DNA from 2 places in the Sphingomonas agrestis genome. Region 2 is predicted to be linked to the other one. Evidence: predicted binding sites of a transcription regulator. Region 2 holds the regulator's gene; the other holds the start of a gene.

Region 1 (4,408 bases), on a different contig from region 2:
GGGGCAATGCGACCTTGCCGAGTTCGTCCTCGCGGGCCCAGCGCGCGCCGGGGCGCCAGCCGCCGCCGCGCGGGACCGAGCACGCATGTTCCTGTTCCTTCGCCACCGCTTCACGCAGTGGATCAAGCGAAGCCGCCGCGCGCGGCTCAGGCGGCGTGGCGGTTCGCGCTTCCGCCCGCCACAGCCTTTCGATCGGCCACAGCGGAAGGAAGAGCGCAGCGACCCGTTGCATCGCTTGCCTCCACTTCGATCTCGAAACCCTCGCCGCCCTTTTGCCGCGCCAGCGCCAGCCGCCAGCGCGCGCGCCCGACTCCGGCCACCGGCAACGGGCTCGACGGCGCCGACGTCACCCGCCAGCGCGTCACTGCCGCCGACGGCATGCCGATCGGATCGGCGCCCTCGCGCGCCGCACGCTTCATCAGCAGCGCGATCGTCCGTCCGCCCTCGGCCGCAAGCTGCAGTCGCCGCGTCGCGGTCATGTCGGCGCGCCTCGCCTCGCCGATCACTGCACCGAGTCCGCGATGCCGCAGCCCTTCCTCCATGATCGCAAGCAGCTCGGCATCGTCGGCCGCCTCGGCATAGATCAGCCGCTTATGATCGAGCCCGACCTGCGCCACGCCTGGCGCGAACAGGTCGCGCCGCTGCACCACCCACAGCACCGGGCCCCAGGCGCGCGCGGCGATCCCGGCCATGAACAAGGTCGCCGAGCAATCGTCGGCCATGTCGCACGTTCCCGCCGCGACTTCATGCAGCGCATCGAGCCGCAGGCCGCCATCGGCGATCCGCGAATCGATCGCCTCGATCCCGAAGGGCAGCGCCGGGCGGCGGCGATATCCCTTGGTCTCAACCGCGCGCAATTGCGCGCGAAGCTGGGCAAGGACGGCAGGATCGGCCATAGGCGGGCAGCGGACACTCACGACTCGGGAACGACAATGTTCCTATTCTGTTCCTATGCCCGCGAGAGTCAACCCATTGCCTCAATGGGTTGCGTCCTGCCGGCCCCCGCCCCTATCGTGCTGGCATCCTGACCCATTTGGGGAACCGCTTTCATGACCCATTCGCTCCGGCTCGCGTTGATCGCGACCACCGCGCTCGCCGCCGCCACGCCTGTATCCGGATCCGCCATGCCGCAAAGCCAGACCCAGACTTCGCCCGCCCCTGCCGCCACCCCCGATCCCGCGCCGCTGCTCGCCCCATGGCCCGGACCGCACGAAGGGGTGCCGCAGTGGGACAAAGTGTCGCCGGCGATGTTCGCGCCCGCCTTCGAACGCGCGATGACCAATGCCCGCGCCGAGCAGGCCAAGATCCGCGACAACCCCGCCGCGCCGACCTTCGCTAATACGATCGAGACGGACCAGCGCTCGGGCGAGGAGATGAACCGACTGTTCGCGGTGTGGGGCGTCTATCAGAGCAATCTCGCCAGCCCGCAGGTCCAGGCGATCGCCAAGGAATGGAGCCCGAAGCTCTCGGCGTTCTTTACCGAGATGAGCCTCGATCCCAGGATGTTCGCGCGGGTGAAGGCAGTCTATGACGGCCGCGCCAAGGCCGGGCTCAACGCGCAGCAGATGCGGCTGCTCGAGCGGACCTATCGCGATTACGTCACCTCGGGCGCGCTGCTCGACGAAGCCGGCAAGGCGGAAGTCAAGCGGATCAACCAGGCGCTTGCCACCGCCTACACCGAGTTCAGCCGCAAAGTCCTCGCCGATGAGGAGACCGCAATCGTCCTAGACAGCGAAGCCGATCTCGCGGGCCTTGCCGACAGCTTCAAGGCGAGCCTCGCCGAGGAGGCCAACGACCGCGGCCAGGCGGGCAAATGGGCAATCAAGAACACGCGTTCGTCTGTCCAGCCCTTCCTGATGTATTCGACCAACCGAGCGCTGCGCGAGAAGGTCTACAAGGCGTTCGTCGACCGCGGCGATAACGGCGACGCGAACGACACCAACGCGACGATCGCGCAGATCCTCAAGCTGCGACAGGAACGCGCCAAGCTGCTCGGCTTCAAGAACCACGCTTGGTATCGAATGGACGATACGATGGCCGAGACGCCCGAGAACGCGTCGAAGCTGATGATGGCGGTGTGGCCCGCCGCGGTGGCGCGGGTGCGCGAGGAAGTCGCCGACATGCAGGCGCTTGCGACAAAAGAAGGCGCCAAGCTGACGATCGAGCCGTGGGACTATCGCTTCTATGCCGAGAAGGTCCGGAAAGCGAAGTATGACTTGGACGAGAATGAGGTGAAGCCCTACCTCCAGCTCGACCAGATCGTGCAGGGCGCGTTCTACGCCGCGGGCCGGCTCTACGATCTCTACTTCAAGGAAAATACCGGCAGCGTACCCGTCTTCCACCCGGACGTGCGCACCTTCCTGGTCACCAATCGTGCCACCGGTGCCGAGGTAGGCATCTTCTATCTCGACAATTTCGCCCGCGCTGGAAAGCGCTCGGGCGCCTGGGCAACGAGCTATCGCGGGCGCTCGGGGCTGCGCGGTTCGAAGATCGTCCTCGCCTCGAACAACAACAATTTCACCAAGGGCGCGGCAGGCGAGCCGACGCTGATCAGCGTCGATGATGCGAGCACGCTGTTTCACGAATTCGGCCATGCCCTGCACAGCCTGCTCGGCAATGTCTACTATCCTGGGCTCGCCGGCACGCCGCGCGACTTCGTCGAATATCCAAGCCAGGTGAACGAGAATTGGTTGCTCACCCCCGACGTGCTCAACCGCTACGCCAAGCACTACAAGACCGGCGCGGCGATCCCCGCGGCGCTGGTCGCGAAGATCGAAAAGGCGCAGACCTTCAACCAGGGCTTTGACACGGTCGAGTATCTCTCCTCGGCGATCGTCGACATGAAGCTGCACGATCGCGACACGCCGGTAACCGATCCCGACGCATTCGAGCGCGACACGCTCGCGAGCATCGGCATGCCCAAGGAAATCGTGATGCGGCACCGCCTACCGCAGTTCAATCACCTGTTCTCGAGCGATGCCTATTCGGCGGGCTATTACTCGTATCTCTGGTCCGAGACGATGGACGCCGATACCTGGGCGGCGTTCGAGGAAACCGGTAACGTCTGGGACAAGGCCACTGCCGACAAGTTCCGCACGATCCTGCTGATGACCGGCAACGAGACCGACCGCAAAGCCGCGTACAAGGCGTTCCGCGGGCGTGATCCTGACGTCAAGGCACTGTTCAAGCGGCGCGGGTTTCCTGTGGAATAACCAGCCGTCCCTTCCCGTCCGAAGGGGAATTGCATGAGGCGTAGTCGTCGCGAAGCAAAAGCTTAGGTCGTATCGACATCCGGCGCATCCAGATCGTGGATGCGCCGGGGAGTGGATCCCCTCAGTTGGCCGGGACCAGTTCGGTTACGTCGAGAACCGATTCGAAGCGCGGACGGGGGAACACCAGGCGCCAGCGCTTCGGCGCGATGCGCTCGACATAGCCGATCATGTCGCGATTGGCGTCGAGGCCGTAGCGGAGCGGCGAAGTCTCGTCGCCCAACACGAGCGTGCCGAGAAAGACCTGGCGCGCGGCGGTGTCGGCGAAGATCAGCCCGGTGGGGCGCTGCGAGCCGGTGACCTTGTGCAGGCTGCGGACTTCGCCTTCGTCGGCGACGGTGCAGTCGAACCAGGGATAGGCCGTGAAGTCGCGCATCGCGGTGCCCTTGGCGCCGAGCTTGAAGGTGCGGCAGCGATATTTGCCTTCGGGCAGCGTCGCGTCGGGAAGCGCGCGGTCGGGATCGAACAGCAGGGGCTCGGCCGCGATCGCCCGCGCGTCGGCCTTGCGGGCGAGCGGGAGCGCCTCGTCCCACGCCTTGCGCCAGTCGCGCAGACGGTCGCGGTCGTCGCCGGTCGCGACGTTCTGCCAGCGGACATTGGTGGGCGGGCGCGATCCGGTGGCTTCGCGATAGACGCTGCACCCCGTCAGCCCCAGGCCGAGGGCGATCGCAACGGGCAGCATCCACTTCATCGATCGGTCCCCTTTTCCCTCGCTTACGCTGCCGTCCAGCCGCCATCCATCGAATAATTGGCGCCGGTGATCGAAGCGGCTTCGTCCCTGCAGAGGAAAAGCGCGAGCGCGGCGACCTGTTCCGGCTGGACGAACTCCTTGGTCGGCTGCGCGTCGAGCAGCACGTCGTTGATCACCTGCTCGCGGGTGAGGTTTCGCGTCTTCATCGTGTCGGGAATCTGGTTCTCGACCAGCGGGGTCCAGACATAGCCCGGCGAGATGCAGTTGACGGTGATGCCGTGGGTGGCGACTTCGAGCGCGGCAGTCTTGGTGAGGCCGGCGAGGCCGTGCTTGGCAGTGACATAGGCGGCCTTGTTGGGGCTGGCGACGAGGCTGTGCGCCGAGGCGGTGCTGATGATCCGGCCCCATTTGCGCGCCTTCATGCCCGGGATCGCGGCGCGCATCAGGT
Region 2 (4,408 bases):
CGCCGCGCGCGGTGCGCCAGCAGCCCGACACCCAGGCCGCATTCGACGCCGCCTGGCTCGCCAGCGACACCGAACGCTTTGCCTGCTCGCTCCAGCGTCTCAGTTCGGCCGGCGCGACGCTCCAGATCGGCGCCAGGCTCGCGGAAGCGGAGTCGATGCACCTCGAAATGGCGAGCGGCCAGCATGTCGCCGGCCGGATCGACTGGTGCGCCGACGGCGAGTGCGGTTTTGTGTTCGACGAGCCGATCGACATCATCAGCACGCTCGCGCGCACGCTCGCCAATCTCCCCGCCGAGCGCCGGGCGATGCCGCGCGTCGAGATCAACCAGCTCGTGTCGATCCGCAGTGGCGGCAAGGTCGAGCATGCCCGCACGCGCAACATCTCGCAGGGCGGCGTCGGCATCGACACGCGGCTCGAGCTCGCGGTCGGCGATGCGGTTCACCTCACCTTCGATGCGCTGCGCCCGCTCGACGGCATCGTCCGCTGGATCCGCGACGGCCAGGCCGGCATTGCCTTCCACGAGGAACTCGGCTGGCAGACGCTCATGCCGTGGTTCCGCCACGCCCAGCGCGCCCAGGCGCGCACCACGCCGACTCCACAGAACATCGAGAGCGAAGGCATGATTCCCGACAAGCACGCGATCCGGCTCGATGCGCCGGCCAGCGTGCGCGAGGGTGTGCGCTGGTGGAATGCGCGCGTCCGCGGGATCACTGCGCACCTCGTCGAACTCGAGACCCGCGCCGCGCTCGCCCCGGGCGCCCAGCTCTGGGTGTCGCTCCCTGAGATCGGCGGCGGCCCGGCGAACGTGATCGAGGCCGCGCATAATCGCATCCTCTGCGAGTTCCGCCTGCCGCTGCGCCCGCGCGACCTCAGCATGGTCTCAGGCGGAAGGGCGCCGCGGGAAGGCTGAGCGCTTGCGTCGCGGGCGCTTCCCGGCCCAAAGCCGGGTAATGCCCAAACTGCTCCCCGTCGCCGAAGCCCAGTCCCGCCTGCTGGCGCTCGCTCGGCCCTTGCCGGTCGAGCGGGTCGCGCTGGCCGAGGCGGCCGGTCGCTGGGCCGCTACCGACATCACCGCGCTACGCACCCAGCCTTATGCCGACCTCTCGGCGATGGACGGCTACGCGATACGCTTCGGCGACCTGCCCGGCCCTTGGCGCGTGATCGGCGAGAGCGCTGCCGGTCGCGCCTTTGCCGGCGAGGCAGGGCCGGGCGATGCGGTGCGGATCTTCACCGGCGCGCCCCTGCCCACCGGCACCGACACCGTCCTCGTCCAGGAGGAAGCGCGCCGTGAGGGCGATCGCGTATCGCTCGACGGCGAAGGCCCCGCGCATCTCGGCCGCAACGTCCGCCGCCGCGGCCTCGACTTCTCGGAAGGCGATCCGCTGGTCCGCGCCGGCGATCGCCTCACCCCGGCCGCGCTGGCGCTGCTCGGCACCGCGGGCCACGGGACGGTCGCCGTCTCCCGGAAGGTCCGTGTCGCGCTCGCCGCGACCGGCGACGAACTCGTCCCGCCCGGCGCGCCGATCGGCGAGGCCCAGCTTCCCGAGACCAATCGGCTGATGCTCGCCGCGCAACTCGCCGGGCTGCCCGTCGAGTTGATCGACCTAGGCATCCTCCCTGACCGCCAGGACGCACTCGAGGCCGCGTTCCGCGCGGTCGACGCCGATCTGCTCGTCACCAGCGGCGGCGCCTCGGTCGGCGACCACGATCTCGTCCAGCCTGCGCTCAAGGCAGTCGGCGCGACGATCGACTTCTGGCGGGTCGCGCTACGTCCGGGCAAGCCGATGATGGCCGGCCGGCTCGGCGAGACGCTGGTGCTCGGGCTTCCCGGCAATCCGGTATCGGCCTTCGTCACCACCTTGCTCTTCGTGCGGCCCGTGGTCGCGGCGCTTTCAGGCGCGGGCGATCCAATGCCGCGCACCCGCCCGGCGGTCCTGGGCGAACCCCTGCCCGCCAGTGGCGATCGCAGCGATTATCTCCGCGCCGAGCAGCGCGACGGGCGCGTCTTCGCCACCACGATCCAGGACAGCTCGATGCTGCGTACGCTCGCCCGCGCGACCTGCCTGATCGTCCGCGCGCGGGGCGCGCCGCCGGCTCAAATCGGCGACTCGGTGGAAATCCTCGACGTCGCTTGACAAGCGCCGGGAACATTGCATAAACGTTCCCAATCTGTTCTAGGAGGACCTGGATGCTCACGCGCAAGCAGCACGAGCTAATCTGCTTCATTGCCGATCGCCTGGCCGAGACCGGCGTTTCGCCCTCGTTCGAGGAAATGAAGGAGGCGCTCGATCTCAAGTCGAAGTCGGGCGTGCACCGGCTGATCAGCGCGCTCGAGGAACGCGAGTTCATCCGCCGCCTGCCCAATCGTGCCCGCGCGCTCGAAGTGCTGCGCGTGCCCGAGCGCGGCGACGCCAAGCCGGCGGGCAAGACGCGCGCGATGGAGCAGTCAACTTCGTCAACTTCGCGGTCAATTTCGTCCGGCTCAACGCCGCCGTCGCCGGCCAACGACGTCGTCGAGATCCCGCTCCACGGCCGCATCGCCGCGGGTACGCCGATCGAGGCGCTCGAAGGCGCGTCGATGCTCCCCGTCCCCGCCGCGCTGCTCGGATCGGGCGAGCATTACGCGCTCGAAGTCGCGGGTGATTCGATGGTCGAGGCGGGCATTCTCGACGGCGATTATGCGCTGATCCGCCGCACCGAGACCGCGCGCGACGGCGAGATCATCGTCGCGCTGATCGACGATGCCGAGGCGACGCTGAAATATTTCCGCAAGGAAGGCGCGATGGTCCGGCTCGACCCCGCGAACCGGGACTATAGCGCCCAGCGCTACCGGCCCGATCAGGTCCGGGTGCAGGGCAAGCTCGCCGGGTTGCTGCGCCGCTACTGAGCAGGCTGCGGGGACGGCGCGGCATATGGCGGCTGCACCGTCAACGGGTTTAGCCAGGGATGCGCCGTGCCGCGCCGCACGGTGCGAACCCGCGCATCGGCGAAGCTGATCGCTACACCACCCGTTCTGGCCAGCATTTCGCGGTCCAGCTTGAGCCAGCGCGGCGTGCAGCCCGGCGGCAGTCGTCGCTCGCTGACCACGATATCGGTCTTGCCGCACAGGTCGATCATCTCCCGCCACGGCACCAGGTACCCGCTCCGCGTCGCCAGCACGCGCCAGCGCCGGACACCCGATCGCACGTCGATCAGGCACAGATCAGGGCTGCACCGCGCGTCCGGCGCCTCGGAGAGCAGCGCAAGATCCTCCTCCGCGCCGCTATTCTCGCCGAGCATCGAGCGGGTATAGTCCCCTGCCCTGTCGCGCAGCAGCGCCATCTCGCCGTTCGACATCCGGATCGCCAGGTGCCGCCCGTCGCCCGTCACCAGCAGGTCGGGCGCCGGCGTCGCCAGCGCCCAGGCGAGCCCCGCCGCGAACGGCGCCGCGCCGATCCAGCGCACCGGCGTCCGCCACAGCGCCACCCATAGCCCGCCGACGACGATCAGCGCATACGCCCCGCCGGGCATCGCCGGCAACGCTGCAACGGCACCCGGCGCCGAGGCCGTGGCATGCGCCAGCCACAGCAGCAGGTCGAGCGCCCGCGCCGTCAGCCACCAGGCCGGCGCGCCGAGCCCGGCGAGGTCGAGCGCCAGTGCCAGTGCCTCGAGCGGCATTATGACGAAGGTGGTCAGCGGGATCGCGACGATATTGGCCAGCGCGCCGTAGATGCCGGCCTTGTGGAAATGAAATAGTCCGATCGGCATCAGCACCAGCTCGACCGCGATGCCGGTGAGCAGTAGCGACGCCAGCCCGCGCAGCAGGCGCCGCCCCTGCCCCTCCTCGCGCCGCCGAAACCAGCCGCGCACCCGCGGGCCCTCGTGCAGCGCCACGATCGCCGTCACCGCGGCGAAGCTCAACTGGAAGCTCGGCCCGGCCAGCGCCTCTGGCCAGAGCAGCAACACGACGAACGCCCCTGCCGCCACCAGCCGCAGCGTGATCGCCTCGCGCCTCAGGCTGAGCGCGAGCAGCACCAGCAACGCCGCCGCGCACGATCGGATCGTCGGCACCTCGGCGCCGGTCAGCAGCGTATAGCCGATCGCCGCGAGCGCGCCCGCCCCCGCCGCGACCAAGGGCAGCCGCCAGCGCAGCGCCAAAGTCGGGCTCAGCGCGAGCAGCTTGAGCACCAGCAGCATCGCCGCAGCGGTTACCGCCGTGACGTGTAGCCCGCTCACCGAGAGCAGATGCGCGAGCCCCGATCGCCGCATCGCCTCCGAATCCACCTCGGCGATCGCGCCCTGGTCGCCGGTGGCGAGCGCGCTGGCGATGCCGCCGGCGCTCCCGGCAATGCGCGACTGGATATGCCCCGACAGCCGCGTGCGCAGGTCCGCGCCGGGAGTCGCCGCCGGGCGCACGATCTCGACCGG

What was found. Region 2 encodes LexA, which represses DNA repair genes until DNA is damaged. Its sites were predicted from a motif close to GTTCCNCNCTTGTTCT; they were not measured.
Region 1: a site for LexA is predicted at 935-950, ahead of RZN05_RS19020 (ImuA family protein). Genes of this name have one in related genera too.

Annotation. Positions count from the first base shown of each region.
Region 1 is NZ_JAWJEJ010000002.1:612,231-616,638, reverse strand. It holds gene RZN05_RS19025 (DUF6504 family protein) at 1-106, opposite strand, end outside; gene RZN05_RS19020 (ImuA family protein) at 147-896, opposite strand; gene RZN05_RS19015 (M3 family metallopeptidase) at 1,050-3,212, shown strand; gene RZN05_RS19010 (DUF4893 domain-containing protein) at 3,334-3,960, opposite strand; gene RZN05_RS19005 (3-hydroxybutyrate dehydrogenase) at 3,984-4,408, opposite strand, start outside.
Region 2 is NZ_JAWJEJ010000001.1:1,525,492-1,529,899, forward strand. It holds gene RZN05_RS06550 (PilZ domain-containing protein) at 1-911, shown strand, start outside; gene RZN05_RS06555 (molybdopterin molybdotransferase MoeA) at 952-2,136, shown strand; gene lexA (transcriptional repressor LexA) at 2,190-2,888, shown strand; gene RZN05_RS06565 (ComEC/Rec2 family competence protein) at 2,882-4,408, opposite strand, start outside.